One region of the Cupriavidus sp. 291-E7 genome, then DNA from elsewhere that is predicted to be linked to it. Evidence: predicted binding sites of a transcription regulator. Region 1 holds the regulator's gene; each other region holds the start of a gene.
The links. Region 1 encodes sigma-54, which starts transcription at its own class of promoters, with help from an activator protein. Its sites were predicted from a motif close to TGGCANGNAANCTGCTTT; they were not measured.
Positions count from the first base shown of each region.

Region 2: AC3FLX_RS25510 (ATP-NAD kinase family protein) is a predicted target of sigma-54. The motif match lies at 1,822-1,839, and genes of this name have one in related genera.
Region 3: AC3FLX_RS17940 (pilin) is a predicted target of sigma-54. The motif match lies at 2,659-2,676, and genes of this name have one in related genera.
Region 4: AC3FLX_RS21035 (phenol hydroxylase subunit) is a predicted target of sigma-54. The motif match lies at 3,126-3,143, and genes of this name have one in related genera.

Region 1 covers NZ_JBYOJV010000005.1:337,951-345,044, reverse strand. The annotation lists gene AC3FLX_RS12060 (KpsF/GutQ family sugar-phosphate isomerase) at 1-947, shown strand, start outside; gene lptC (LPS export ABC transporter periplasmic protein LptC) at 951-1,580, shown strand; gene lptA (lipopolysaccharide transport periplasmic protein LptA) at 1,645-2,292, shown strand; gene lptB (LPS export ABC transporter ATP-binding protein) at 2,314-3,114, shown strand; gene AC3FLX_RS12040 (RNA polymerase factor sigma-54) at 3,281-4,762, shown strand; gene hpf (ribosome hibernation-promoting factor, HPF/YfiA family) at 4,813-5,166, shown strand; gene ptsN (PTS IIA-like nitrogen regulatory protein PtsN) at 5,665-6,120, shown strand; gene hprK (HPr(Ser) kinase/phosphatase) at 6,187-7,094, shown strand, end outside.
Region 2 covers NZ_JBYOJV010000017.1:70,437-77,530, reverse strand. The annotation lists gene AC3FLX_RS25515 (sigma-54-dependent Fis family transcriptional regulator) at 1-1,672, shown strand, start outside; gene AC3FLX_RS25510 (ATP-NAD kinase family protein) at 1,876-2,919, shown strand; gene AC3FLX_RS25505 (thiamine pyrophosphate-dependent dehydrogenase E1 component subunit alpha) at 2,971-3,969, shown strand; gene AC3FLX_RS25500 (alpha-ketoacid dehydrogenase subunit beta) at 3,998-5,014, shown strand; gene AC3FLX_RS25495 (acetoin dehydrogenase dihydrolipoyllysine-residue acetyltransferase subunit) at 5,014-6,126, shown strand; gene AC3FLX_RS25490 (SDR family oxidoreductase) at 6,254-7,094, opposite strand, start outside.
Region 3 covers NZ_JBYOJV010000009.1:247,355-254,448, reverse strand. The annotation lists gene AC3FLX_RS17950 (acyl-CoA dehydrogenase family protein) at 1-1,001, shown strand, start outside; gene AC3FLX_RS17945 (tripartite tricarboxylate transporter substrate-binding protein) at 1,041-2,039, shown strand; gene AC3FLX_RS17940 (pilin) at 2,130-2,606, opposite strand; gene AC3FLX_RS17935 (YnfA family protein) at 2,843-3,160, opposite strand; gene AC3FLX_RS17930 (LysR substrate-binding domain-containing protein) at 3,381-4,322, opposite strand; gene AC3FLX_RS17925 (gamma-glutamyltransferase family protein) at 4,462-6,291, shown strand; gene AC3FLX_RS17920 (Bug family tripartite tricarboxylate transporter substrate binding protein) at 6,338-7,094, shown strand, end outside.
Region 4 covers NZ_JBYOJV010000012.1:53,597-60,690, forward strand. The annotation lists gene AC3FLX_RS21020 (aromatic/alkene/methane monooxygenase hydroxylase/oxygenase subunit alpha) at 14-1,549, opposite strand; gene AC3FLX_RS21025 (MmoB/DmpM family protein) at 1,581-1,853, opposite strand; gene AC3FLX_RS21030 (aromatic/alkene monooxygenase hydroxylase subunit beta) at 1,846-2,859, opposite strand; gene AC3FLX_RS21035 (phenol hydroxylase subunit) at 2,887-3,057, opposite strand; gene AC3FLX_RS21040 (sigma 54-interacting transcriptional regulator) at 3,397-5,028, shown strand; gene AC3FLX_RS21045 (FadR/GntR family transcriptional regulator) at 5,119-5,814, shown strand; gene AC3FLX_RS21050 (FAD-binding oxidoreductase) at 5,843-7,094, shown strand, end outside.

The sequences.
Region 1 (7,094 bases):
TCGCTCGCCACACACTCCAGATCGAGGCAGACGCCGTTTCGGCGCTCGCCGGCCGCCTGACGCCCGCATTCACCAAGGCCGTCGAGATGATTCTCGGCTGTACCGGACGCGTCGTCGTCTCGGGCATCGGCAAGTCGGGCCATATTGGTCGCAAGGTGGCCGCCACGCTGGCATCCACGGGCACGCCGTCGTTTTTCGTGCACCCGGCCGAGGCCAGCCACGGCGACCTGGGCATGATCACGCGCGATGACGTCCTGATCGCCTTTTCCAATTCCGGTGAAACGGCCGAACTGCTGTCGATCATCCCGATCGTCAAGCGCATTGGCGCCGGGTTGATTTCGGTCACCGGCAATCCCGAATCGAACCTGGCCAAGCTGTCCGACGCGCACCTGGACGGCGCCGTCGCGCAGGAAGCCTGCCCGCTGAATCTGGCCCCGACGGCCAGCACCACGGCCGCACTCGCCTTGGGCGACGCGCTGGCGGTGGCCGTGCTCGACGCGCGCGGCTTTGGCGAAGAGGATTTCGCCCGCTCGCATCCGGGCGGCGCGCTGGGCCGCAAGCTGCTGACCCATGTGCGCGACATCATGCGCACCGGCAACGCGGTGCCGGAGGTGCGCGAAAGCACGCCGCTGGCCCAGGCCCTGATGGAAATCACGCGCAAGGGCATGGCCATGACCGCCGTGGTGGACCCCGAAGGCCGTGCCGTGGGCGTGTTCACCGACGGCGACCTGCGCCGCCTGCTGGAAACGCCGCGTGACTGGAAAACCGTGCCGATCGGCGACGTCATGCACCGCAATCCGCATACGGTGCACCAGGACCACCTCGCCGTGGAAGCCGTGCAGATCATGGAAACGAACCGCATCAACCAGCTGCTGGTCGTCGACAGCGACGGCCGCCTGGTGGGCGCGCTCCATATCCATGACCTGACGCGCGCCAAGGTCATCTGAACGATGCCGGACTTCCTGTCCAGACTCACCGGCCTGATCATGCGGCTGCTGCCGCTGCTGCTGATGGCCATCGTCGCCGGCAGCACGTTCTGGCTGGTGCAGCTGAACTCGCCGCGCGAGGACGCCGAAAAGTCGCGGACCAAGCGCCATGAGCCCGATTACTGGATGGAGCGCTTTTCGGCCAGCGAACTGGCCGAGGACGGCACCACCAAGCTGCGCTTTACCGGCGTGAAGATGATTCACTTCGAGGACGACCAGACCTACGAGGTGACCACGCCGGCCATGCGCTCTTACGAACCCGATCGCCCGCCGGTGACGGCGAACTCCGACCGCGGCGTGATGAACGCCGAGGGCTCGGTCATCGACCTCTACGGGAACGCTTTCGTGGTCCGGCAGGCTGGCGCCGATCCGTCCAAGGACCCGCGCATGACCGCGGCCTCGCAGTACTTTCAGTTGCTGGTCAACGACGACATTGTCAAGACCGACAAGGCGGTGCAGCTTACGCGCGGACCCTCGGTCATGACGGCCAACGGCCTGATCTTCAACAACGTCACCCGCGAAGTACAATTGCTGGGGAACGTGCGCGGCACCATCATCATGAACCCGCCGCAGGGGCAGACCAGGACCCAGTGACGCCGGACGACGCAAACTCTCCGGCGCATCCTGATCGCCGTCTTTATCTCACCACTCGCCAACCATGACCGCATCCCTGACGACATCGTCCTGTCGCCGCCTCGCGCCCGCCCTGCTGGCGGCCATTGCCGCTTTCGGCCTGACGCTGGCCATGCCAGCCTTCGCCGAACGTGCGGACCAGGGCAAGCCGCTGGTGCTGGAGGCCGACAACGCCAGCTACGATGACGTCAAGCAGATCTACACGCTCACGGGCAATGTGGTGCTGACCAAGGGCACGATGGTGCTGAAGTCCGACGCCGCGGAGCTGCGTACCGACCCCGAGGGCTACCAGTATGCGATCGCCACTTCCAAGCCGGGCCGCCAGGCCTACATCCGGCAGAAGCGTGATGGCGTGGACGAGTACATCGATGGATGGGGCGACCGCATCGAGTACGACGGCAAGTCCGAGGTCAACAAGCTGATTGGCCATGCGCGCGCGGCGCGCGTGTCCGGTGCCGGCGCGAAGATCATCGACGAGATCCGCGGCGCGGTCATTACGTACGACAGCCGCAACGAGTACTACACCGCCGCCGGCGGCGACAACAACACGACCGCCGGCAATCCGTCGGGCCGCGTGCGCGCGGTGTTGTCGCCGCGCTCCGACGCCAGCGCCCCGGCTGCTGGCGGCGCGGCGCTTGACCTGCGGCCGTCCACCACGCCCGCCAAGCCTTAACGAATTACCAGCCAGTCCCTGATGAACGATACCGCCACGCTCGCCGCTTCCGCCTCGTCTACCGCATCGGCCGTCCGCACCGACAGCAGCACGCTGGTCGTGCGTCACCTGAAGAAGCGCTACGGCACACGCACGGTGGTCAAGGACGTATCACTCGATGTGAAGAGCGGCGAGGTGGTGGGCCTGCTGGGTCCGAATGGCGCGGGCAAGACCACGTCTTTCTACATGATCGTTGGCCTGGTGGCGCTGGACGAAGGCGACATCGTGCTCGACGACAAGCACATCAGCGGGCTGGCCATCCACGAACGCGCCCGCATGGGGCTGTCCTACCTGCCGCAGGAGGCATCGGTCTTCCGCAAGCTCAACGTGGAAGAGAACATCCGCGCGGTGCTGGAGCTGCAGATCGACAACGGCAAGCCGCTGAGCAAGGCCGAGATCGACCGCCGGCTCGATTCGCTGCTCGACGACCTGCAAATTGCCCACCTGCGCAACAACCCGGCGCTGTCGCTGTCGGGCGGTGAGCGCCGCCGCGTGGAAATCGCGCGCGCGCTGGCGTCGTCGCCGCGCTTCATCCTGCTCGACGAACCGTTTGCCGGCGTCGACCCGATTGCGGTGGGCGAGATCCAGCGCATCGTGAGCTTCCTGAAGGCGCGCAATATCGGCGTGCTGATCACCGACCACAACGTGCGTGAGACGCTGGGCATCTGCGACCACGCATACATCATCAGCGAAGGCACGGTGCTGGCCGCCGGCCAGCCCGAGGAAATCATCGCCAACGAGTCCGTGCGACGCGTCTACCTGGGCGAAAACTTCCGCATGTAAAGCCGCGGACGGCCGCCCTCGGGCGGTCAGCCGCGCACATCAGGCAGGTCATTTTTACCGCACCTGCACTCGGCTTTTCCAAAGCCGTTTCCGATCAAGAAGCCGTAGCGATAGGTTGTAGCAAATTCCGTTCCAACAACGGAAAGATGCGCATAGAATAGGTCGCATGAAACCTTCGCTTCAGCTCCGCCTCTCCCAGCATCTGGCACTCACTCCACAACTACAGCAGTCGATTCGGCTGCTGCAGCTTTCCACGCTCGAACTGCAGCAGGAAGTGGAGCAGGCGCTGACGGAAAACCCGCTGCTCGAACGCGAAAACGACTGGATCGAAAGCCCGCTGCGCGTGGCGGCGGACGGCTCGGTGAACCTGCAAAGCGCACCGGCGCCCGCCCCTGCCGAACCGCAGGCCAACGGCGACGACCGTCAGGAACATGCCGCGGGTGGCGAGGAAGAGGGTTTCAGCGATTCCGGCAGTGAAGACTATGGCAACGACTGGAGCCTCGACGACTTCGCGCGCCGCCCACAGGGCGACGAAGACGAGAAGACGCCGATGCAGTTGCGCGATGCCGATCCCACGCTGCGCGAATACCTGATGGAACAGCTGACGCCGCTTAAGATTTCCGCGCGCGACAAGGGCCTGGCCATCTTCCTGATCGAATCGCTCGACGACGATGGCTACCTGAGTGCGTCACTCGAGGAAATCTGCACGGAACTGCCCGAGGAACTGGAGTTCGAAATCGAGGAAGTGCAGGCGATGCTGACGTTGCTGCAAAGCTTCGATCCTCCGGGCGTGGGCGCGCGCAATGCCTCGGAATGCCTGAGCCTGCAATTGAAGCGCCTGAAGCATCCGCAGCGCGAGCTGGCCTTGTCCATCGTCAACCATCACCTTGAGTTGCTGGCCGTCAGGGATTACACGCGCCTAAAGAAAGCGCTGCAAGTTGACGAAATCGCATTAAAGGCCGCGCATGAACTGATCCGTTCGCTGGCACCGTATCCAGGGCATGCGTACAGCCGCCCGGAAGCGGACTTCGTGGTGCCGGACGTGTTCGTGCGCAAGAGCGGCAGCGGCTGGATTGCACAGCTGAATCCCGACGTGATGCCACGCCTGCGTATCAACGACATGTACGCGCAGATCCTGCGCGGTGCGAAGGGAGAAGCAGGTGCCGCGGGACTGCAGCAGAAACTGCAGGAAGCCCGGTGGCTTATCAAGAACATTCAGCAGCGATTCGATACGATCCTGCGTGTGGCGCAGGCAATTGTTGAGCGTCAGAAGAACTTTTTTTCGCACGGGGAAATAGCAATGCGCCCCTTGGTTTTGCGGGAAATAGCCGATACACTCGGTTTACATGAGTCGACCATTTCCCGGGTGACCACGAACAAATACATGGCCACGCCAATGGGTACTTTCGAGTTGAAGTACTTCTTTGGTAGCCACGTCTCCACGGAGACTGGCGGCGCGGCCTCATCCACGGCGATCCGCGCGCTGATCAAGCAACTGATAGGAGCCGAAGAACCCAGGAATCCTCTTTCCGACAGCCGCATCGCCGAATTGCTGGGCGAACAGGGCTTTGTGGTCGCACGCCGCACGGTGGCCAAATACCGCGAAGCGCTGAAAATCCCCGCAGTCAATCTCCGCAAGTCTTTGTAGCCGAGCCGCAACCGCCTGCCTGGTGCGGCTCTTTCAGAAGGAGAAGCGCTATGAACTTCAAGATCAGTGGACACCACCTCGACATCACGCCACCGCTGCGTGAGTATGTGGAAACGAAACTGGAGCGAATTGTCAGGCATTTCGATCAGGTCATTGGCGTGAGCGTGCTGCTATCTGTCGACAACCACAAGGAAAAGGACCGGCGTCAGTACGCGGAAATCAATCTACATCTCAAGGGCAAGGACATCTTCGTCGAAGCGCATCACGAAGACCTGTATGCGGCAATCGACTGTCTCGTCGACAAGCTCGACCGGCAGGTGATCCGCTACAAGGACCGCGTGCAAGGGCATGACCGGGAAGCGGTCAAGTACCAGATGGCCGAAGCCCAACTACAGCAACAATAGGCTGGCAAACCCTGAACTGCCCCTGGAAGAGGACCTCAGCGTCCCCCGAGAGGACTAATAGGAAGAGAGCAAAGCCGCGCATCTGCGCGGCTTTTTTGATGGGCGCGTAACGTCATTGGCCTGAATTTCTCCGTTACCTTGACGCCACGGAGGCGACCAATTGATGCGCCGGGGGTGTTCGCATCTTGCGCGGCTCGGTGTATGCTGCGTCATACAACAATGACAGGCAGAACGGTCCCGGTGAACCGAATCGCATGCCGCATGACGGAAGATCATGCGGGCGCGGCGGCAATATCCGGGTGGGCAAACCGGCCGGCCAGTTCGCGGCACCACCCGCGAAGCCGGCGCCGCAGCGCACAAGCGCGCTGTGGCCCTGCTCTATAATGGCCGGACGCTCCAATGCGGGCGTTCATAGCACTCGATATCCTGAATTGCCCCCATCGCGGCGGGACGGCGTCTGTTCGCCGTATCGCCAACCTGACTTCTCGTGCATCGCCCATGAATCGTTTGGCCAAATTGCTGCCACCCGGCAACATCCATCTCGACGTCACCGTCACCAGCAAGAAGCGGGTCTTCGAGCAAGCCGGGCTCCTGTTCGAGAACAATCATGGCGTAGCCCGAGCCACTGTCACGGACAATCTTTTCGCACGCGAATCGCTCGGCTCTACCGGCCTGGGCGCCGGCGTGGCCATTCCGCACGGCCGTATCAAGGGACTAAAGCAGCCGCTGGGCGGCTTCATGCGCCTGGCGGAGCCAATTCCGTTCGAATCACCGGACGGCAAGCCGGTCTCGCTGCTCATCTTCCTGCTGGTGCCCGAACAGGCCACGCAGCAGCACCTCGAGATCCTTTCGGAAATCGCGCAACTGCTGTCGGACCGCGAAATGCGCGAGGGCCTGGCCACGCTGCCCACGCCCGAGGCGGTCCATCAGTTGCTGACCGAATGGCATCCGTGATGATCCACAGGCTGCACTGGCACGCCGCCTGACGCCATACCGCCCCCTCGTAGAAAGTCATCCCGCATGGAACTCACCGGCGTCACCTCGCAGTCGATCTTCGATGACAACGCAGCCGACATTAAATTGTCGTGGATAGCCGGTCTGGAAGGGGCCGATCGCGCCTTCGACGTCGAATTCGCGCGCGAAGCCACCTCCGCCGCCGACCTGGTAGGCCACCTGAACCTGATCCACCCGAACCGGATCCAGGTGCTGGGCAAGCCCGAGATCCAGTACTACCAGCGTCTGGACGACGAGCCGCGCAAGCGCCAGATGGGCGAACTGATCCTGCTCGAACCACCGTTCCTGGTGGTCGCCGATGGCATGGAGCCGCCGCCCGACCTGGAACTGCGCTGCACGCGCTCGTCCACGCCGCTGTTCACGACGCCGGTCTCCTCGGCGGCCGTAATCGACCACCTTCGGCTCTACCTGTCGCGCATTTCCGCGCCGCGCGTAACGATGCACGGCGTATTTCTCGACATCCTCGGGATGGGCGTGCTGATCATGGGCGAATCCGGCCTGGGCAAGAGCGAGCTTGGCCTGGAACTGATTTCGCGCGGACACGGCCTGGTGGCCGACGACGCCGTGGATTTCGTGCGCCTGGGACCGGATTTCATCGAAGGCCGCTGCCCGCCCCTGCTGCAGAACCTGCTCGAGGTGCGCGGCCTGGGCCTGCTCGACATCAAGACCATCTTCGGTGAAACGGCCGTACGCCGGAAGATGAAGCTCAAGCTCGTGGTGCAGCTGGTACGCCGTAACGATGGCGAATTCGAGCGGCTGCCGCTCGACTCCCAGTACCTCGATGTGCTTGGCCTGCCAATCCACATGGTCAAGATCCAGGTGGCCGCCGGCCGTAACTTGGCCGTTCTGGTGGAGGCCGCCGTCCGCAATACGATCCTGCGCCTGCGCGGTATCGATACACTGCGCGATTTCAT
Region 2 (7,094 bases), on a different contig from region 1:
CGACGCCCAGGGCGTGACCGTGGACTACATTGGCGACGCCACGACCGACGCCGCCCTGCGCCACGCCGGGCTTTACCTCGGTTCGGAATGGAGCGAAGCCGGCGCGGGCACCTGCGCCGTGGGGACGGTGCTGGTGACCGGTGAGGCGCTGACCGTCCATCAGGCCGATCACTTCGACGCCACGCACATTCCGCTCACCTGTACCGCCGCGCCATTGTTCGATACCCAGGGCCGCCTGAACGCAGTGCTGGACATCTCGGCGTTGACTTCGCCCGACGCCAAGGCCAGCCAGGGCCTGGCATTGCAGATGGTGCGGATCTACGCGGCTCACATCGAGAACGCCAACTTCCTGCGTGCGCATCACCGGGACTGGATACTGAAGCTGAACGTCGCACCCGAGTTCGTCGATGTCAGCCCGGAATATCTGCTGGCGCTCGACGATGCCGGGCGCATCATCGGCTGCAACAACCGCGCGCGGCGCATGCTGGAGAGCGAAAGCCCGGGCACCCCGGTGCTCGGCCAGTCGTTCGAGGCGCTGTTCGACGCCCGCCTGGAAGACCTCGGGCGATACGTCTATTCGCGGCCCAGCGAGCAACGCCTGGTGGCGCTTCATCGCAGCGGCGGCCTGCTTTACCTGAGCGTGATGCCGCCGGCGTTGCGATGGCATGCGCGCACGGAGACGCAAGCGCCGGCGCAATTGCCGCCTTCCCTTGCGGCGCTAAGCGGGGGCGACCACGCGATGGCGCAGCAATTGCAACGCGCGGCGCGGCTTGTGGATTCGCGCATCCACCTGTTGATCCAGGGGGAAACCGGCAGCGGCAAGGAATACCTGGCCAAGGCGCTGCATCAGGCAAGCGCGCGGCGCGGCCAGCCATTCGTCGCGTTCAACTGCGCGGCGATTCCCGAGACGCTGATTGAGAGCGAGTTGTTCGGCCATCTGCCAAACAGTTTTTCCGGGGCGGGGTCGCGCGGCAAGCGTGGCCTGATCCAGGAAGCCGACGGCGGTACGCTGTTCCTCGACGAGATCGGTGACATGCCGCGCGACCTGCAATCGCGGTTGCTGCGCGTGCTGGCGGAGGGCGAAGTGCTGCCCGTGGGCGCCACCCGGCCGGTACCGGTCAACCTGCGCGTGATCTCGGCTACCCACCACAGGCTGGAGGCGCTCGTGGAAACGGGGCAGTTCCGGGAGGATCTCTTTTACCGCCTGAACGGGGCGCGCTTTGAACTGCCGCCGCTACGCGAGCGCCAGGATCTGGACTGGCTGATCGACAAGATGCTGGCCGATGGCGGACAGCGCAGTGCCACGCTCTCAGGCGCGGCAAGGCAACGGCTGCACGCGCACCGCTGGCCCGGCAACCTGCGCGAGCTGCGCAACGTGATCGAATACGCCTGTGCGATCTGCCAGGGCGGCGTGATCGAACCGGAAGACCTGCCCGATGGTCTGGCGGGCCATGCCGATACGCCTCGCGCCTTGCCAGCTGCCGGGACGCCGCAAGGCTTGCCGCCCGAGGCCATGCTTCTGATGCAGTACCTGCGTGCGTCGGGCTGGAATCTGAGCGCCGTGGCGCGCCAGATCGGCGTGAGCCGGATGACGCTGTACCGCCGCATGGAGCGGTATGGCATTGCATCGCCCAACCGTCGCGACGGCCACGGCAGCGACCAGGGCGCGTGATCGACAAGACGACTGTCCAGCGCGGGACAGCTGTACTGTGACACCTGTCACGTCAAGCCACGGGCCGAAGGCGTCCTGACGGCGTTTCCGCTGCGGGTTATCCCGCGGATACCCGGCCAATTTCCCCGGTTTTTGCATACGGCGGCCACTGGCACACCCATTGCAATGATCCCTGTCACCACAAGCGCGACAGGAGACAGGTCATGGGGGCACCGTTGGTCGGCATCATCGCCAATCCCGTATCGGCGCGCGATATCCGCCGCGTGATCGCCAACGCCAACAGCCTGCAACTGGCTGACCGCGTCAACATCGTGCTGCGCCTGCTGGCGGCGCTGGCCGCATGCGGCATCGACCGCGTGATGATGATGCCGGACCGCGAGGGCCTGCGCGTCATGCTGACCCGCCATCTGGATCGTCACCAGGGCCCCGACGCCAATCTGCCGCGCGTCGAATTCATCGATATGCCGGTCACCGCGCGCGTCGACGATACGTTGCACGCCGCCCGCTTCATGGCCGATGCCGGTGTGGCCGTGATCATCGTGCTGGGCGGCGATGGCACGCATCGCGCGGTGGTGCGCGAATGCGGCTCGGTGCCGATTGCCGGGCTGTCCACCGGCACCAACAATGCCTTCCCCGAAATGCGCGAGCCAACCATCACCGGGCTGGCCGCCGGGCTCTATGCCACGGGACGTATTCCGGCCAGCCAGGCGCTGGCATCGAACAAGCGGCTCGATATCGTGATTCGGGACGCCGACGGCGGCTTCAGGCGCGATATCGCGCTGGTCGATGCCGTCATCGCGCATGAGCAGTTCATCGGTGCACGGGCGCTGTGGCGCGCCGATACGCTCGCGGCCGTCTACGTTGCCTATGCCGATCCACAGGCGATTGGCCTGTCCGCCATCGCCGGTCTGCTCGATCCGGTGGGCCGGCGCGATCCGGGCGGCCTTGCCATCGAACTGGCACCGGCTGGTGAAGGCGCCTTCGACCTCGTGGCGCCAATTGCGCCGGGGCTGCTTTGCACGGTGCCGATCGCGGCGTGGCACCGCATCGAACATGCGCGCCCGCATCGCGTGCGGCAGCGCGTTGGCATCGTTGCGCTGGACGGCGAGCGCGAGCTGGCGTTCGGACCGCGCGACGAAGTCACCGTCACGCTCCACGATCACGCGTTCCGCAGCATCGACGTGGCCGCATGCATGCGCCATGCCGCGCGCGAGCACCTGATGCGCCGCGTGCCAGCCATCCCCTGACAGCCGTTCATTCCACACCACAAGGCAGTACCACCACCAAAGGAGACGACCATGAGCGCCAGTACCTCGCAGTCAGCGCAGCTACCCCTCGATAAGGAGACCCTGCTGTCCGTGTACCGCAAGATGCGGACGATCCGCGATTTCGAGGAGCGTCTGCACGTCGATTTCGGCCGCGGGGATATCCCCGGATTCGTGCACCTGTACGCCGGTGAGGAAGCGGCCGGCGTGGGCATCCTGCACCATCTGAACGATGGCGACCGCATTGCCAGCACGCACCGCGGCCACGGTCACTGCATTGCCAAGGGCGTGGACCCGGTGGCGATGATGAAGGAGATCTACGGCAAGAAGGGCGGCTCCTGCAACGGCAAGGGCGGGTCGATGCATATCGCGGATCTGTCCAAGGGAATGATGGGCGCCAACGGCATCCTGGGCGCGGGCGCACCGCTGATCTGCGGCGCAGCGCTGGCGGCCAAGTTTCGCGGCAAGGGCGAGGTCGGTATCACGTTCTGCGGCGATGGCGCATCGAATCAGGGCACCTTCCTGGAAAGCCTGAATCTGGCCGCCGTGTGGAACCTGCCGGTGATCTTTGTCATCGAGAACAACGGCTATGCGGAATCGACATCGCGCGACTATGGCACGGCCGTCGACAGCTATGTCGATCGGGCGGCCGGCTTCGGGATTCCCGGTGTCACCGTCGATGGCACCGATTTCTTTGCCGTGCATGAGGCCGCCGGTGAAGTCATCCGCCGCGCGCGCGAAGGTGGCGGGCCTTCGCTGCTGGAATGCAAGATGGTCCGCTTCTACGGCCATTTCGAAGGCGACGCGCAGACCTATCGCGGTGCCGGCGAGCTGGACGACATCCGCGCCAACAAGGATTGCCTGAAGCTGTTCACGCGCGCCGTCACGCAGGCGGGGGTGATTACGCGCGAGGAATTCGAGACGATCGACCGCGAGGTGGCCACGCTGATCGACCACGCCGTGCAGGAAGCCAAGGCCGCGCCGTTGCCGGGGCCGGAAGACCTGCTGACCGATGTCTATGTGAGCTACTAAGCCATTCCAAAACAAAGGAGACAGCATCATGGCCCGAAAACTCAGCATGAAACTGGCGATCAACGAGGCGATCGACCAGGAAATGACCCGCGATCCGAGCGTGATCATGCTCGGTGAAGATATCGTCGGCGGTGCCGGCGCGGACGGCGAGCAGGACGCCTGGGGCGGCGTGCTAGGCGTCACCAAGGGACTCTATGCCAAGCACGGCGACCGTCTGCTCGACACGCCGCTATCCGAATCGGCCTATGTGGGCGCCGCCATCGGCGCCGCCGCGTGTGGCATGCGACCGATTGCCGAACTGATGTTCATCGATTTCATGGGCGTCTGCTTCGACCAGATCTTCAACCAGGCCGCCAAGTTTCGCTACATGTTCGGCGGCCGCGCGGAAACACCGGTGGTGATCCGGGCAATGGTCGGCGCCGGATTCCGCGCCGCCGCGCAGCACAGCCAGATGCTGACGCCGATCTTCACGCATATTCCGGGGCTCAAGGTTATTTGCCCATCCACGCCGTATGACACGAAGGGACTGCTGATCCAGGCGATCCGCGACAACGATCCGGTCATCTTCTGCGAGCACAAGAACCTGTACGGGCTGGAGGGCGATGTGCCCGAAGGCGCCTACACGATTCCGTTTGGCGAAGCCAATATCGCGCGCGACGGCAAGGACGTGACCATCGTGAGTTACGGGTTGATGGTGCACCGGGCACTGGAGGCGGCGGCCACGCTGGCCAAGGAAGGCATCGAGGCCGAGGTGATCGACCTGCGCACGCTTTCCCCGCTGGACATGGACACGGTGCTTGAATCGGTCGAGAACACTGGCCGCCTGGTTGTGGTGGACGAAGCCAGCCCGCGCTGCAACATCGCCACCGACATTGCCGCGCAGACCGCGCAGCAGGCATTTGGCGCGCTCAAGGCAGGCATCGAGATGGTCTGCCCGCCGCACACGCCGGTGCCGTTTTCGCCCACGCTCGAAGACCTGTATATCCCCAGCGCCGCCCGCATCGCGGAAGCCGCGCGCAAGACCATGAAGGGAGGCAAGCACTGATGGCCGCAGCAATCACCCCGATCGTGATGCCCAAATGGGGCCTGTCGATGAAGGAAGGCACGATCAATGCCTGGCTGGTCGACACTGGCGCCGAGATTACCGTGGGCATGGCGATCCTCGATGTGGAAACCGACAAGATCGCCAACGCCGTGGAGGCGCCCGACGCGGGCACGCTGCGGCTCAAGGTGGCCGAAGCGGGAGACGTGTTGCCCGTGAAGGCGCTGCTTGGCGTTCTGGCACCCGATGAGGTTAGCGATGCGGAGATCGACGCGTATGTCGCCAGCTATGAAGCGCCGGCCGATGACGAAGACGAGGGCGAGGCCGGCCCCGCCTTCCAGTTCGTCGAGGTCGACGGCTTGCGCGTGCGCTATGCCCGAAGAGGACATGGCGACGAAGCGGTGGTATTCCTGCACGGCTTCGGCGGCGACCTCGACAACTGGCTTTTCAACCTCGACCCGCTGGCGGAAACGTACACCGTGGTGGCGCTGGACTTGCCGGGGCATGGGCAGACTACGCCCAGACTTGCTGGCGCGACGCTGGCGGAAATGGCCGGCTTCGTGACGCGCTTTCTCGATGCGCTGGACATCGACCGCGCACATCTGGTCGGCCATTCGATGGGCGGCGGCATCGCCGCGCAACTGGCCGTCGATGCGCCGCAGCGCGTGCTCTCCGTCGCATTGGTTTCGCCCGTTGGCTTTGGCGACGAAATCAATAACGGCTACACGGAGGGCTTCGTCAACGCACAGTCACGGCGCGACCTGAAACCGGTCATCGAACTGCTGTTCGCCAACCCCGATCTGGTCAGCCGGCAGATGCTGGACGACCTGCTGCGCTACAAGCGTCTGGACGGCGTGTCCGAAGCATTGACGGAACTGGGAACAAGCCTGTTCGCGGGCGGCCGGCAACGCGAGCAGCCAGGCAAGCGTCTGGCGGACACCGACAAGCGCACGCTGGTGATCTGGGGCGCGCAAGACCGGATCATCCCACCCGCACATGCGGAGAACGCACCGCCCGGAGCCTCGGTGACCGTGTTCGAGGACGCCGGACACATGAGCCAGTTGGAGAAGGCAGGGGAGGTGAACGGCTTGTTGAAGGGGCATCTGGCGGGCTAGTCGGGTGCCGGGGTGGCGTGTTGCGGGTTGACGCGCCACCCGTTTCGCAAACCGATGGCGCGCATCGATATCGGATGCGCGCCATATTCCGCTCCTCATCAACTTCGCGCTGCGCCGCCAGGCATGCTCACGCCGTTTCCCGAGGCGCGAGCAAATCCCCCATGCCCACCCGGTGCAGCATTTCGGCCCGCACGCGATCGAGTACGGCAAAGCCCACGTCGGCGCCATCCTGCGATGGATCGATATGCACGCGGAACGGACGCTTGCCGAATGGGGCATCCACGACCTTGACGATCTCTTCCGCAACCTGCCCGGCGTCGGCATCGGGTGGCACGATGGCGCCGAATGCCTGCTGGATCTGGTCGCCAAATCCCGCATAGGGACCGTTTTCATACTCGGCCGCCCGCGCCGCATCGGCCGGCGTGCCGGTGTGCGCGAAATGGTTGGTGCCGCTGGTGAATGCGCCGGGCACGATGATCGATGTCTCGATGCCCCAGCGTGACAGCTCGCGCGCATATTGCACGGCAATGGCGTCCATCGCGGCCTTGGCGGCGAAGTAGGGCGCCAGATAGGGTGGCGTGCCGCCCGCCGAACTGCTGCTCGATACCCAGACCAGCAAGCCTTGCCCCTGCTTGCGCAGGATCGGCAGCGCGGCGCGATTCACGCGCTGTGTGCCCAGCACGTTCACGTCGTAGAGATGCGCGTACTGCTCCGGCGTGAACGCTTCCGCAGGGCCGAACACCATATGCCCGGCGTTATGGACCAGCACATCGATCCGTCCCGCTTCATCGATGACCTGCGCCACGGCGGCATCGACCGATGGCTGCGACTGGACGTCAAGCTCCACGGTGCGCAGGTCGGCGTTGCGGGTGCGCGCGAACGCCGCCATTTCCGCCACCACCGGCGCATTGCGCCCGGAGATATTGCGCATCGACGCATAGACCGTATGCCCGGAAGTGGCGAGTGCT
Region 3 (7,094 bases), on a different contig from region 1:
CCGCCTGCCTGCCGGTGGAACTGGGTGGACGGGGCCTCAATATTTCGGAACAGTGCGCGCTGAAGGCGGACCTGGCCGCCAGCGGCGCGGTGCTGGCTCCCCACGTGCTGGGCGATCTGGGCGGCCCGCCGCGCGTGGGCAATATGCTCAAGTACGCCACGCCCGACCAGGTCGCGCGCTACTTCCAGCCGGTGATCCGGGGCGAGAAATCCACCTGCTTTGCGCTGACCGAGCCGCATTCCGGCTCCGATGCGCAGAGCATCCGCACGAGTGCGGTGGCCGATGGCGACGACCTGATCGTGAACGGCGAGAAGCATTACATCAGCGGTGCGCCGTTCGCGGATTTTGCGATTGTCATGTGCGTGACCGATGCCACCACCACGCCACCGTCGATCACGGCCGTGCTGGTGGACCTGGACCTGCCAGGCGTGACGGTCAGCACGACGTACGTGCCGATGTCGGGCCAGCACATCGATGCCGACATCCGCTTCGAGAACGTGCGCGTGCCGCGCGCCAACATCTTTGGCGGCGAAGGGCAGGGCTTCAAGCTGGGCATGTCGCGCATCAACGTGAACCGGCTGTTGCATTGCCCGTCGATGCTGGGGCTGGCCACGCGCGCCTACCAGGCGTCGGTCGAGTATGCCGGCCAGCGCCGCCAGTTTGGCGGGCCGATTGCGCGCTTCCAGGCCATCCAGCACATGCTCGCCGACATGGCGGCCGCGCTATGGGCCTGCGAGAGCATGATCGCCCAGACCGCGTTGCTGGCCGATGCCGGTGCCGACCTGCGCATGAAGGCTGCCGCGTGCAAGCTGTTTGTGTCGGAACGCTGCTTCGAGGTGGCCGACAAGGCCGTGCAGATCCACGGCAACCTGGGCGTGACGCGCGGACATCCGGTGGAGCAAACCTGGCGCAAGCTGCGCATGTTCCGCATCTTCACGGGCACCAGCGAGATCCAGCGCAATACCATCGCCCGCGCCATCCTCGATACGGCCGGGGCCTGAGCAGTCAGGCAACAAGACCAGAACAAGACAGGAGACAACATGAATCGTCGTCAATGGCTTGCCACGGCAGGCGCCGCGGCGGGTGCCGCCGCATTTGGCGGTGCGATGAGCCGCGTGGCGGTGGCTGCCGCGCCGTATCCGTCGCGCCCGATCCGGCTGATCGTGCCGTTTATCGCGGGCACCGCGCCCGATGCCATCGCCCGCACCATCTCGGCCGAACTGTCGCCGGTGCTGGGCCAGCCGCTGGTGGTCGAGAACATCGGCGGGGCCGGTGGCATCATCGGTGCGCGTGCGCTGAAACGGGCTGAGCCCGATGGTTATACGCTTGGCATCCTAGCCAACCAGCATGTGATCAACGTCCATCTGTACAAGGAGCAGCCGTACGACGCGGCCAGGGACTTCACGGCGCTCTCGGCGCTGTCCGGAGGCCCGGTGGTACTGGCCGTGCCGGCATCGTCGCCATTCAGGACCGCGCGCGAGTTGATCGACGCGATGAAGAAGAAGCCCGGCGCGCTGAACTACGGCTCGGGCGGCAAGGGCAGCGTGTCGCATCTGGCCGTGGAATCGCTGCTGCACCAGATGCATGCCGAGGCCGTGCATATCCCGTACAAGGGCGCCAGCGAAATCCTGACATCGATGCTGAGCGGCCAGACGCAGTTCGGCATGCCGGTGCTGTCCACCGCCGCGCCGTTCCTGCGCAACGGACAGGTCCGCGCGCTGGCGGTGTCCTCGGCGGCGCGCTCGATCTACTTCCCCGATGCACCGACGCTGGCGGAAGCGCTGCCACCGGGGTTTGTGCTCGATAACTGGAGCGGCTTGTTTGCCCCGGCGGGTTTGCCGGCGCCGATGGCAAAGCGGCTGTTCGACGCGGTATCGGCGCTGCAGAAGAGCGGCAAGCTCGACGCGACGATGAAGGCAAGTGCAGGGGAGATCAGGAAGAGCGACTCGCCGGCGCAGTTCACGCAAATGGTGGCGGCGGAGAATGCGCGGTACGGGAAGCTGATCGGGGAGATCGGGATGCGGGGGGAGGTGGGGTGATGGGGCGTTGAAGCGACTGCTGGAAAGAAAAAACCCCGGGGAAAGGCCGGGGTTTTTTCAAGCACTAAGTGTGAGCTGCTTTGTCTTGGCTTAGACGCCGTCCGTGTTCGGGCAACCAGCCGGAGCGTAGACCTTCTTGAAGTTGCCGTTCGAGCCTTTGCTCACAGCGCACTGCCAATCGCCAGTGGCCAGGCGTTGCAGCGTGATCGTTGCGCCGTTAACCGACGAGGCAACATTCTGGTCCAGGGTAACCACGACTTGGCCTGCACCGCCGTTGAACGCGACTGCTGCGTTGAACGGGCTGGTGACGGTCAGGCTCGTCTTCACGTAGCCGATATCAGTGGCGGCGATCGACGTGGCGCCGTTGTTCAGGCGGTCTTCAATACCCGTCTTGTACGCCGAGATTTCGCTCACGGCACGCGACACCTGCGACTTGGCCACGTAATCCTGATATTGCGGAATCGCGATAGCAGCCAGGATACCGATGATCGCGACCACGATCATCAGTTCGATCAGCGTGAAACCCTTTTGGACCCGTTGGTGGATTCCCATCCGTGCTTTTTTCATGGAATTGACCCCTTTAATTAATTGAGAACAGCAGTTGCTGTCGGGTGCATATAGAGCAACAGGTGTGCCAGCTCTCAAACGGCCAAAATTCGTCGAAATGTGAGAATTCTTGTCACCTGTAACGAGATGTATCTGCCAAATCCTGTCACCCCACCATAGGAGGGTAGGGCTCAGGAAGCACAAAGTGACGCTATTTGTCAGCCAAAGTGGCGCTTAAAACGCCTTTAATTCTGTCTTTAGCGCGGTTGAAACACGATCACGGCCATGCCGGCGACCGCGATTGTGACACCTGTCATATCCCAGACGCTGGGCCGCACGCCGTCCACCAGCCAGAGCCAGGCGATGGCCACTGCTATATAGATACCGCCGTAGGCGGCATAGACGCGCCCCGAGGCGTCGGGGTGGAGCGTCAGCAGCCAGGCAAAGACGGCCAGCGATGCGGCGCCGGGGACCAGGACCCAGGGGCTGGCGTTCTGGCGCAGCCAGAGGTAGGGCAAATAGCAGCCGAGGATTTCGGCCAGGGCGGTGAGGAAGTAGAGCGCTACTGTCTTCATGCTTGGTTGATTGTTTGTTCTTTGGTTGATTGATGGCTTGCGATCGAAATTTCGATTGGTGGCAAGCAGAAGCTCAATGCCCTCTCCCCCGCCCCTCTCCCGCAGGCGGGAGAGGGGAGAACACCGAGGGAAATATTCAGGGCCACTGGACATCCATCCCTACCGGTTTGCTCCCCTCTCCCACTTGTGGGAGAGGGGTTGGGGGAGAGGGCCGGCGCCCCTATACCACCGCCGCCTTCAGCGCGGCCACCAGCGGCATCACCAGTTCATTCTCTTCGGTCTCGCGCCGCCACATGACGCCCACGGGCGGCAAGTCCCAGCTCAATGAAAACGGCAGCGTTGCCGCATCGCCCAGTTCCATCAGTTCCGCCGCCACGGCGCGCGGCACGATCGTGATCGTGTCGGGCTGGCTGCGCAGCAGCGTGGCCATCGGCTTGATGGAATAGGTTTCGACGATCGGCAGTGGCGGTGCCACGCCCGCCACCGCGAACATCGTATTGATCGTGCGGCGTACCGGCGTATGCGGCGGCGGCAGGATCCAGTCGAGTTCGGCCAGCCGCTTCCAGTCGAGTCCGCCGCGCGACAAGCGCGCCTTGGCCCGCGAAGGTACCACGAGCACCGGCTCTTCCCGGTACAGCGGCTGCTGCACGATGTCTTCGCCCGCCAGGTAGAACGATCGTGCAATCACGCAATCAAGTTCGTGCAGCCGCAGCGCGCTGACCAGTTCGTCGGTGGTGCCTTCGCGTACCAGCACCGAGACTCGCGGGGACTGGTCGAGGCCATAGGCCAGCGCGGCATCGAGCACGGCGCGCGCCGTATAGGGGATCACGCCAAGCCGCAGCCGTCCGCGCTTGCCGGCCTCGATCACGGCCAACTGCCGGCCCAGTGCCTCGGCGTCGGCCAGCGTCATGCGCGCATGGCTCAGCACGGCGGCGCCCGTGGCGGTGGGTTCCAGACCATTGCGCGTACGGGTGAACAGCGGCGTCATGAAGATGTCCTCGATCTCGCGCAGCGCCTTGGTCACGGCTGGCTGGGACAGGTTCATCTCCGCCGCCACACGCGACACGGAACGCTGTCGTTCCAGCGCCAGCAGCAGCGGCAAATGGCGCAGGCGCAGGCGCGACACGATCTGGTGCAGCAGCTTGTCGGTGGCAATCGGCATGGGCGGGGCGGTAGGCAGGGCGGCTTGAATCGATATAACCGAATGGTAATACAACGATAAGAAATTCGATCTTGGCAGTTATTCCATCTGCCTATACTCGGATCACAACGTAAATGCATGCAAGAGGAGTCATTTCCACATGTTCACGACACGCCCCGAGATCGTCGGCACCTTTGGCGTTGCCGCGTCCACCCACTGGCTGGCCACGCAAACCGCGATGGGCGTGCTGGAGCGTGGCGGCAATGCATTCGATGCGGCGGTCGCGGCGGGCTTTGTGCTGCAAGTGGTGGAGCCTCATCTGAACGGGCCTGGCGGCGAAGTGCCGATCCTGTTCTGGAGCGAAAAAGACCGTGCCGTGCGCTCGGTTTGCGGGCAAGGCCCCGCACCGGCGCTGGCCGATCCGGAAGCGCTGCGCAAGCAGGGCATGGAGATGATGCCCGGCATCGGCCTGATGCCGGCTACGGTGCCCGGTGCTTTCGGCGCGTGGCTGACCATGCTGCGCGATCACGGTACGTGGTCGCTGGCCGATGTGCTGGCGCCAGCCATCGGCTATGCGCGCAACGGCTTCCCGCTGGTGCCGCGCATCTCGCAGGCCATCCTGGCCGTGCAGTCGCTGTTCCGTGACGAATGGCACAGCTCGGCCGACACCTGGCTGCCCGATGGCAAGGTACCCCGCCCCGGCGCGCTGCACACGCTGCCGGTGCTGGCCGATACCTATACGCGCATCGTCGAGACCGCCGTGGCCAAGAGCAACAGCCGCGAAGGCCAGATCGACGCGGCGATGCACTGCTGGTATCGCGGCTTCGTGGCCGAGGCCATCGACGAGTATTGCCGCAACACGCCCGTGCGCGACACCACGGGCGAAAAGCACACGGGCCTGCTGCGCTATGACGACATGGCCAACTGGAAGCCCATCGTGGAAGCGCCGGTCTCGCTCGACTTCGGCCGCTACTCGGTGGCCAAGTGCGATATCTGGAGCCAGGGTCCGGTATTCCTGCAGCAGCTCGGCATGCTGCGCAATGCGGGTCTGGAAGCCCATGCCCCGACATCGCCCGAATTCGTGCACAAGATTGCCGAGGCCGCCAAGCTCGCGATGGCCGACCGCGCGGCGTGGTACGGCGATCCGCTGTTCGAAGACAGCCACCTGTGCGCGCTGCTGAATCCGCACTACCTGGCCTCGCGTGCCGCCCTGATCGGCGACACCGCGGCGCTCACGATGCAACCCGGCACGCTCAAGGGCGTCGCGCCGCGCATGCCCGACCTGACCGCGGCCGATCGCACGCTGGCCGCGGCCGATACGCGCTTCGGCATCGGCGAGCCGACGTTTGCCGCGCTGCCGCCCGTCAGTGAATGGGCCGAGCGTGAAGTATTCGTCGGCGACACCTGCCATATCGATGTGATCGACCGCCACGGCAATATGGTGGCGGCCACGCCGTCCGGCGGCTGGCTGTCGTCGAGCCCGACCATTCCTTCGCTGGGCTTTGCGCTGAACACGCGCCTGCAGATGACGTGGCTGGAGCCGGGCCTGCCCAATACGCTGGCACCGGGCAAGCGGCCGTGTACCACGTTGTCGCCGTCGCTGTGCCTGCGCGATGGCGAGCCGTACATGGTCTTTGGCACCCCCGGCGGCGACCAGCAGGACCAATGGTCGCTGGCCTTCTTCATGCGCCACGCGGTGCATGGCATGAATCTGCAGGAGGCCATCGATGCGCCGGCCTGGCATATCGATCATTTCCCGCAATCGTTCTGGCCGCGCCAGACCACGCTGAACCGCATCACCATCGAATCGCGCTTCCCGGCTGCCACCATTGAAGCGCTGCGCGCACGCGGGCACGAAGTTCGCGTGGGCGAAGACTGGTCCGAAGGCCGCATGTCGGCCTGCACCCGCGAACGCGACGCCCGTGGCCGGCTGGTATTGCGCGCCGGCGCCAATGCGCGTGGCATGCAGGGTTACGCAGTGGGCCGCTGAGCCCGATCACATTAGATAGTCCTGAAGACAGAAGGGGAGTTGCATGATGAGGTCCGTATTCAAAAGCCTGCTGTGCGGTGCCGCCGCATTGGCCATGTCGTTCGCCGGCCATGCCGTGGCGGCCGACGCCTATCCGACCAAGCCCGTCACGCTGATCGTGCCCTGGGCCGCCGGCGGTTCCACCGACATCCTGGCGCGCGTGCTGTCCGAGCATTTGACGAAGTCGCTTGGCCAGCCCGTGATCGTCGATAACAAGCCGGGCGCGTCCGGCAACATCGGCTCGGCGATGGTGGCGCGTGCCCAGCCCGATGGCTACACGCTGCTGATTGGCTCGATGAGCACGCACGCGATGAACCCGGCGCTGATGGCCAACATGCCGTTCAAGGGCGTTGAAGATTTCACGCCGCTGGGCCTGCTGGCCTACGTGACCAACACGATGGTGGTGAATCCGTCCGTGCCGGCCAACAACGTCAAGGAACTGATCGCCTATGCCAAGGCCAATCCCGGCAAGCTGGCGTACGCCAGCGCCGGCCCCGGCTCCACCAATCACCTGAGCGCGGTGCTGTTCGAGAAGATGGCCGGCATCCAGATGCTGCACGTACCTTATAAGGGCGGTGCGCCGGCCGTGGTCGATACGGTTGCGGGCCAGACCCAGTTGCTGTTCTCGGCTGGCACGCAGACGCTGCCGCACGTGAAGGCCGGCAAGCTGAAGCTGCTGGCCGTGACCGAGGCCAAGCGCTCGCCGCTGCTGCCCAACGTGCCGACCGTGGGCGAGACGATTCCCGGGTATGAACTGTCGGTGT
Region 4 (7,094 bases), on a different contig from region 1:
GGTTGCGCTGTGCTTATTCGTGCCCGGTCCAGCGCTGCCAGTTCGCCCGGTCTGGCGAATCGGCATAGTCGCCGCGGTCTTCCGGCTTCAGGTGGTACCAGTCCAGCACCTCGGGCAACGTGGCGCCGCCGCAATTGCCCTGGAAGATCTGGTGCACGGGCAGCCACGACTGCACGTATTTCTCCGGCTCGCCCAGAAACACATCACGGCAACCATCCGAGCAGAAGTGGTAGTGCTCGCCGTTGTGTTCGGCATGGCGGTAGCAGATCTGCGTCGGGTCGTCAGGCTCGGTGAAAGCCATCGGGATCTGGCAGATCTGGCACAGCATCGGCAAGCCAGGGTTGGTCCAGCGCTGGCCGGCCTCCTGCTGTTGCTTCCAGTAGTCGAAGCGCGGACGGTAGTGCTGATCGAAGCTGTCCGGATACTTCTGCGCGAGCCAGTCCATTTCGGCCGGCTCCGGCACCCAGGTGTGGAACGCCGCCGCGTGGTTGAAGTTGTAGAAGATCGACCATGCGATATGGGACAGGTGATCCTTCTCCTTTGCCGCCTGCTCGTGATACTTCGGCATGCGGACGCCATAGCGCGCCAGGTCCGTGAACAGCGCGCCGCCGTTCTGCTCGAAATAGATCTCCCAGGCTTCCTTCCAGCTCATCACGCGCTTCGGGCACATGTAGTCCATCATCATTGCCACAAGCGTCAGCAGCCGGTAGCCGCGCCAGAACCACTTGTCGATCCACTTCTGGATGATGGGCAGGTTGGCCGGGTCCTGTTCGAGCATGAACTTGACCACTTCCAGGCCGAGCGTCATATGGCGCGACTCATCGGACTGGGCCGAGAAGCCGAACGTCACCGTGGCCATATCGCCGTTGTAGGCGGCGCCCGACATGAACGGCATGAACAGCAGATTGGTCAGCACATATTCGAACGAGAACGAGATGGCCGTGATGAACTCGAACGGCCCGGCCGTCATCGCGTCCTCGAAGTACGACTTCGGCACCGACAGGTACCAGAGACGGTCATGCAGATGGCGCCAATCTGAAAATCCGTTGAAGAACTTGTTGTAGTGGCTGATCGTGTGGACCTGGGTCTGGCAATGCCGCAGCTCGTCGATCGATTGCATCTGGCACGCCACGCGCGCGCCCACGCCGCGCAGGCTTCGGCCGGCCATCGCAAAGCCGCGATGCGCGGCGTACTCCAGCGGCGACACACCGGTCAGGAACAGCTTCAGCGCATTGACGTAGCGGGCATCGCTGATATTGAGCTGGCCGTTGTTCTGCTGGAAGGCGTCGATGATCGCGTAGAGCTTGCGTTCCTTCTCCGACTGGAATTTCCAGTACGCATCCATCGTCAGGCGGAACGGGTCTTCCCAGCCGTCCCAGTCGTGAATCACGATGCCTTCGAATTTGTCGTGCGGAAACACCTTGTCCATCGACTGGTAGGTGGTGTCCCAGCCCAGGTCGCGCGTCAGGATCGCGTACTTCTCCTTGAGCGACAGCTTGGGTTTCGCGGCGGCGCGGGCGGCGGCCGCAGTGGCGGTAGCGGTGATCATTTGTCTCTCTCCTGCTGTCTGTGCGTGCGGATCAGTGCCAGGCCAGCACGAACGCGTCTTCGGTTTCGTCGATATTTCCGGCCAGCGAGATCAGGCCGAGCTGCAGTTCCTGCACATCCCACTCGCGGCCAATGCGCTCTTCCACGCTGGCACGCAGGATGGAAAGCCGGCCCGGTGCGTCGATCTTGACCATCGCCGGGTAGCGGGTGACCTTGGCGTGCGGGTTGTCGGCTTCAATCGCTTCGATCACGGCGCGCATGTCGTCGGTGGCTTGCAGTGCGATAAATACGGGTGCGTCACTCATGCTGGTCTCCCTGTTGCTGGATCAGGCCCAGGCCGTTCAGGCGCTCGCGCAGCGCGTCCACGGCTTGCCCCAGTTCGGCGTCGGCATCGGTATCGAACAGCCGCATCGCCAGCGGCCGGAGCGCGTGCGTAAACCGGTCGAGCCAGCCAAACGCGAATTCGCCAATCACCGCCGCATTGCCGGGGCTTTCCTGCGCGGCCGTCTTCACCGTGGCGTCCACCCAGCGTGCCGATTCGCCATACCAGGTGGCCATGAAATCGGTGACCAGCGAGAACGCGGGGCCGATATCCGCGCGGCGCCGGTCGAACTGCTGGTAGACCAGCGGATACACCAGGCCGTCGAGCACCAGGTTCTGCGCCACGTGCAGCTCGAACCAGTCGTCGCGCACCAGCAGGTCTTCCGTGGCGTGGCGCAGCGGTTGCCATGCCATGTCTTCCATCCATGCGGTCTTGGCCTGGTCCACGGCTTCCTTGTCGCCGATCAGCAGGCCGATGCGCGTCAGGTATTGCGCGATGCCCAGGCGGTCCATCGTGTGGAACATCGCCGCCTGCGTGATGGCCGAACCAAAACCGTAGGCGGTGATGGCTGCGTTGTTCATGTTGGCCGCCCACTCCAGGTGGCGCAGCGGGACGATGGCCGTCGTCAGCAGCTCCCGCGTCTCCGCCGGCAGCGTGCCGAGCAGGCCGCGCTTTTCGACGAATTCGAGGTTCTTCTCCATCGTGTCCTGCTGGCGGGCACGGGCGTTGACATACGCGCCGTAGAAGTACTGGCGCGGGTCCTTGAGCGCATACCAGTCCTGCATCACCACGCGGGTGCGGCGCACGTCGTAAAGCTCGTACTGCGGCTGCCAGAGCGGGCGATAGTGAAAGCTCGTCACGGGCTGCAGGTCGAACATCGCTTCCTGGTAGCGCGTGGCCGGCTTGTCCGCGCCGAGCCGCCGGGCGATATGGGCAAAGGTCTGCCGGATCGGACTGACACTGCTGTCGGTCCGGATATCGATTTGCATGGCTGTCTCCTTGTGGGTGTGATTGCGTTACTGCAGCAACTGGGCGCGCTGTTCGCGGCAGAACGACTGGAACTGCTCCGGCGGCATCACCAGCTCCACGAAGATCTGTGGGTCGCCGATCGAGAACTCGAACTCGACCCAGCGTTCGTCGCGTTCCACCACGCGCACATAGCGCTGGTCGGATGGGGAAAGTGGCATGTCTCGCTCCTGTTGCCTTGCACGCGCCGGGCCGCGGCGCATTTTTTTCGAAGTCTGGTGCGAGACATATAGCGAGCACCGTGCCAGCAGGCGTCAATCGTTGTGGCACAAGGGTTTGCGGGCGATGCGGGTGAATTTTCGGGGCCAGGCCGCTTGATCATTTGGTGAGGTGATCAGGGCCGATTTCATCAAATGATCAAATCGCCCCGCGCTGCGTTGCAGCATTGGTTCGACAGGCCGCATTTGCCCCTATCCGACGATGCGAAAGCCCGTGCTAGGCTTGCGGCAAGACCGAGGTGTTTCGGCAGAAAACGCCCGCAAGGATTCTGGAGTGAGAGGATGACAACGCCCCCCAAACCGCCGCCGTTCGACCTGGCGTCGCTGCTGACCATCGATGCCAAGGCGGCGCAGATTCGCCTGGGCGAATCGCGCATGGTCCTGATGCACACCGAGGCGCTGAGCTATCTGCGCCGCGAGATCCTGGACACCCTCGGGCTGGAGCGCGGCAAGGGTCTGCTGATCCGCATGGGCTACGCGCAAGGCATGCGCGACGCCGAGATGGTCAAGCGCGAGCGCAAGGAGGAACTGGCCAGCTCACCGCACGAAGCGTTCCTGTGGGGGCCGCAGTTGCACATGCTCGAAGGCGTGACGCGCGTCGAGCCGGTGCGCCTGGAGGTGGACCGCAACACCGGGCACTTCTACGGCGAATTTCTCTGGAAGGATTCGTGGGAGGGCGAAGCCCCATTCAACGAGGAGCTGAGCCGCGAAGAAGCCGGCTGCTGGGTGCAGCTTGGCTACGCATCGGGCTACAGCAGCACCTTCATGGATCGGCTGGTCATCTACAAGGAAACCGAATGCGCGCGCCGTGGCGACGACCAGTGCCGCATCGTCGGCAAGCCCGCCGAGGAATGGGACGATGCCGAATACCTGAAGTACTTCGAGCCCGATTCCGTGATCAGCGACCTGCTCTCGCTACAGCAGGAAGTGAGCACGCTGCGTGAAACGCTGTGCGGCGCCAACCAGGGCAACCTGATCGGCCAGTCGCCCGCGTTCCGCGAGGCATTCACGCTGCTGTCGGCCGCGGCGGACAGCCATATCACCGTGCTGCTGACCGGCGAGACCGGCGCGGGCAAGGAGATGTTCGCGCGCTGGCTGCATGACAACGGCCCGCGCAGCGAGCAGCCGTTCATCGCGGTCAACTGCGCGGCAATTCCGCATGAACTGATCGAATCGGAGCTGTTTGGCGTGGAAAAAGGCGCGTACACCGGCGCCCAGCAATCGCGCCCGGGCCGCTTCGAGCGCGCTCACGGCGGCACGCTGTTCCTCGATGAAATCGGCGACCTGCCGCCCGCCGCGCAGGTCAAGCTGCTGCGCGTGTTGCAGAACAACGAGGTGGAACGGCTCGGAGGTGTGGAAGCCCGCAAGGTCAACGTGCGGCTGATTGCCGCCACCAACGTCAACCTTGCCCAGGCGATCAAGCAAGGTCAGTTCCGCGCCGACCTGTTCTACCGGATCAGCACCTACCCGATTTCGATTCCCGCCCTGCGCGACCGCAAGGAAGACATCCCCGAACTGGCGCAGTCATTTATCACGCGCTTCAACGCGCTGTACCAGAAACAGGTGCGCGGCCTGACCGGCCGGGCGCGCGACGCGCTGGTGCAGTACCCCTGGCCCGGCAATATCCGCGAACTCGAAAACATGATCGAACGCGGCGTGCTGCTGGCCCCGGCCACGGGAATGATCGATGTACCGCATCTGTTTGCCAGCCAACAGGCCGGCGCGGCAAGCCAGGACGCCGGCGAGGATGCCGACGCGCTGATCGAAAAACTGCTGAACCACCAGGTGTCATTGCCGCAGATCGAGGCAAGGCTGATGCAGCTGGCGATCACGACGACGCGGGGAAACCTGTCGTCGGCGGCACGGATGCTCGGGATTACGCGCCCGCAACTGGCGTATCGGCTGAAGAAGTAGGCAGGCTTCCCGAGCCGGCGCGCGCGGCCTCGCCGAATAAGTATTTACCCCTAGTTTTCATATAACCAGAAAAGCGTAAGGTAGCGGCCTATGCAGACTAGGCCCTTCACCCTGACCGAGCGCGTGATCCAGCAATTGCGCGGCGAGATCGCCGACGGAGTATTTCCCGTTGGCGCGCGGCTGCCCACGGGCAAGCAACTGGCTGAGCGTTATGGCGTCAGTGCCGCGGTCATCCGGGAAGTGACGGAGCACCTGCGCTCGCAAGGCATGATCGAAAGCCGGCAGGGGCTGGGCAGCACCGTGCGTTCGCGCGTCAGCGACAGCGGTTTCCGCCTGGCCGGTAATGCCGATGTCACGGACCTGGCGGCCATCTTCGAATTGCGGATCGACCTGGAAAGCGCGGCCGCCGCAATGGCGGCGCGGCATCGCACTAGCGAGGACGTCAGCCGCATGGCCGCCCTGCTCGATGCCATCGCCGCGCGCATCGACGATGCCGAACACGGCGTGGAGCCGGATATCCAGTTTCATATCGCCATCGCCACGGCCACGCATAACCCGTATTACCTGCAGTTGCTGCAGTACATGAACCTGCAGTTGCATCACGCCGTGCGCACGGCGCGCGTCAATTCCAGCCGCCAGCCCGGCCTGCCCGCGCAGGTGCATGCCGAGCACGTGGCGATCTTCGATGCCATTCGCGCCCGCGATGCCGATCTGGCCCGCCAGCGCGCCACGGAACATCTTCGCAATGCCGCGGGCCGCCTGGGCCTGCCACTGCGTCAGCCCTGAATCTCCAATCGAGCGACCGAGTCACATCATGTCCAACATGCCATTCGCCCAACGCCTGACCGAAGCCCTCGGCCCCGAAGTCGTTGCCACCGCGCCAGACGATGTCGCGCCGTGGCTGTCGGACTGGCGCGGCCTGTACAAGGGCCATGCCCAGGCCGTGATCCGCCCGCGCACCACCGAACAGGTAGCGCAGGCGCTGGCCCTGTGCCAGCAGGCCGGCGTGCCCGTGGTGCCGCGCGGCGGCAATACCGGGCTGTGCGGCGGCGCGGCGCCGGACGTCAACGACGCCAACGTCGTGATCAGCCTCGACCGCATGGACAAGATCCGCTCGATCGACACCATCGCCAATACGATGGTGGCCGAAGCGGGCTGCATCCTCGGCAATCTGCGCCGCGCCGCCGAGGAAAACGACCGGCTGTTCCCTCTGTCGCTGGCCGCGGAGGATTCATGCCAGATCGGCGGCAACCTGGCCACCAATGCCGGCGGCGTCAATGTCGTGCGCTACGGCATGACGCGCGAGCTGGTACTCGGCGTGGAAGCGGTGCTGCCGAACGGCGAGATCTTTCATGGCCTGCGCACGCTGCGCAAGGACAATACCGGCTACGACCTCAAGCAGTTGCTGATCGGTTCGGAAGGCACACTCGGCATCATCACGGCCGCCGCGTTGCGCCTGTCGCCCCGCGCCGATTCGCGCGCCGTGGTGCTGGCCGCGGTGGAATCGTCACGGCAGGCGCTGGAACTGTATTCGCTGCTCTTCGCACGCTGCGGCGCCCGGCTGCAAGCCTATGAATTCTTCACCGGGGCGTGCCTTGACCTGGTGCTGACCCACGCGGAAAACGTCCAGGCGCCCTTTTCCGAACGGTATCCGGCCTATGTGCTGCTGGAAATCGCCGATACGGCATCGGAGGACGTGCTCAACGCGCTGCTGGAATCGGTCATCGGCGAGGCCCTGGAACAGGGCCTGTGCCTGGACGCGGCCGTTTCCGCATCGCTGGCCCAGTTGCAGGGCCTGTGGCGCCTGCGCGAGGAAATCTCCGAGGCGCAGCGCGCCGACGGCCTGCACCTGAAGCACGATGTATCGCTGCCGATCGAGATCATCCCGGAATTCATGGCGTCGATGGAAGCGCGGCTGCACGCGCGGCACCCTGGCATCCGCCCGTTCATCTTCGGCCATTTTGGCGACGGCAACCTGCACTACAACCTGTCGCGCCCGCTGGGCGCCGACCCCAAGTGGGCACTCGGCGAAGGCAAGCCCGTCAGCGACGAAGTGATGGAGGAAG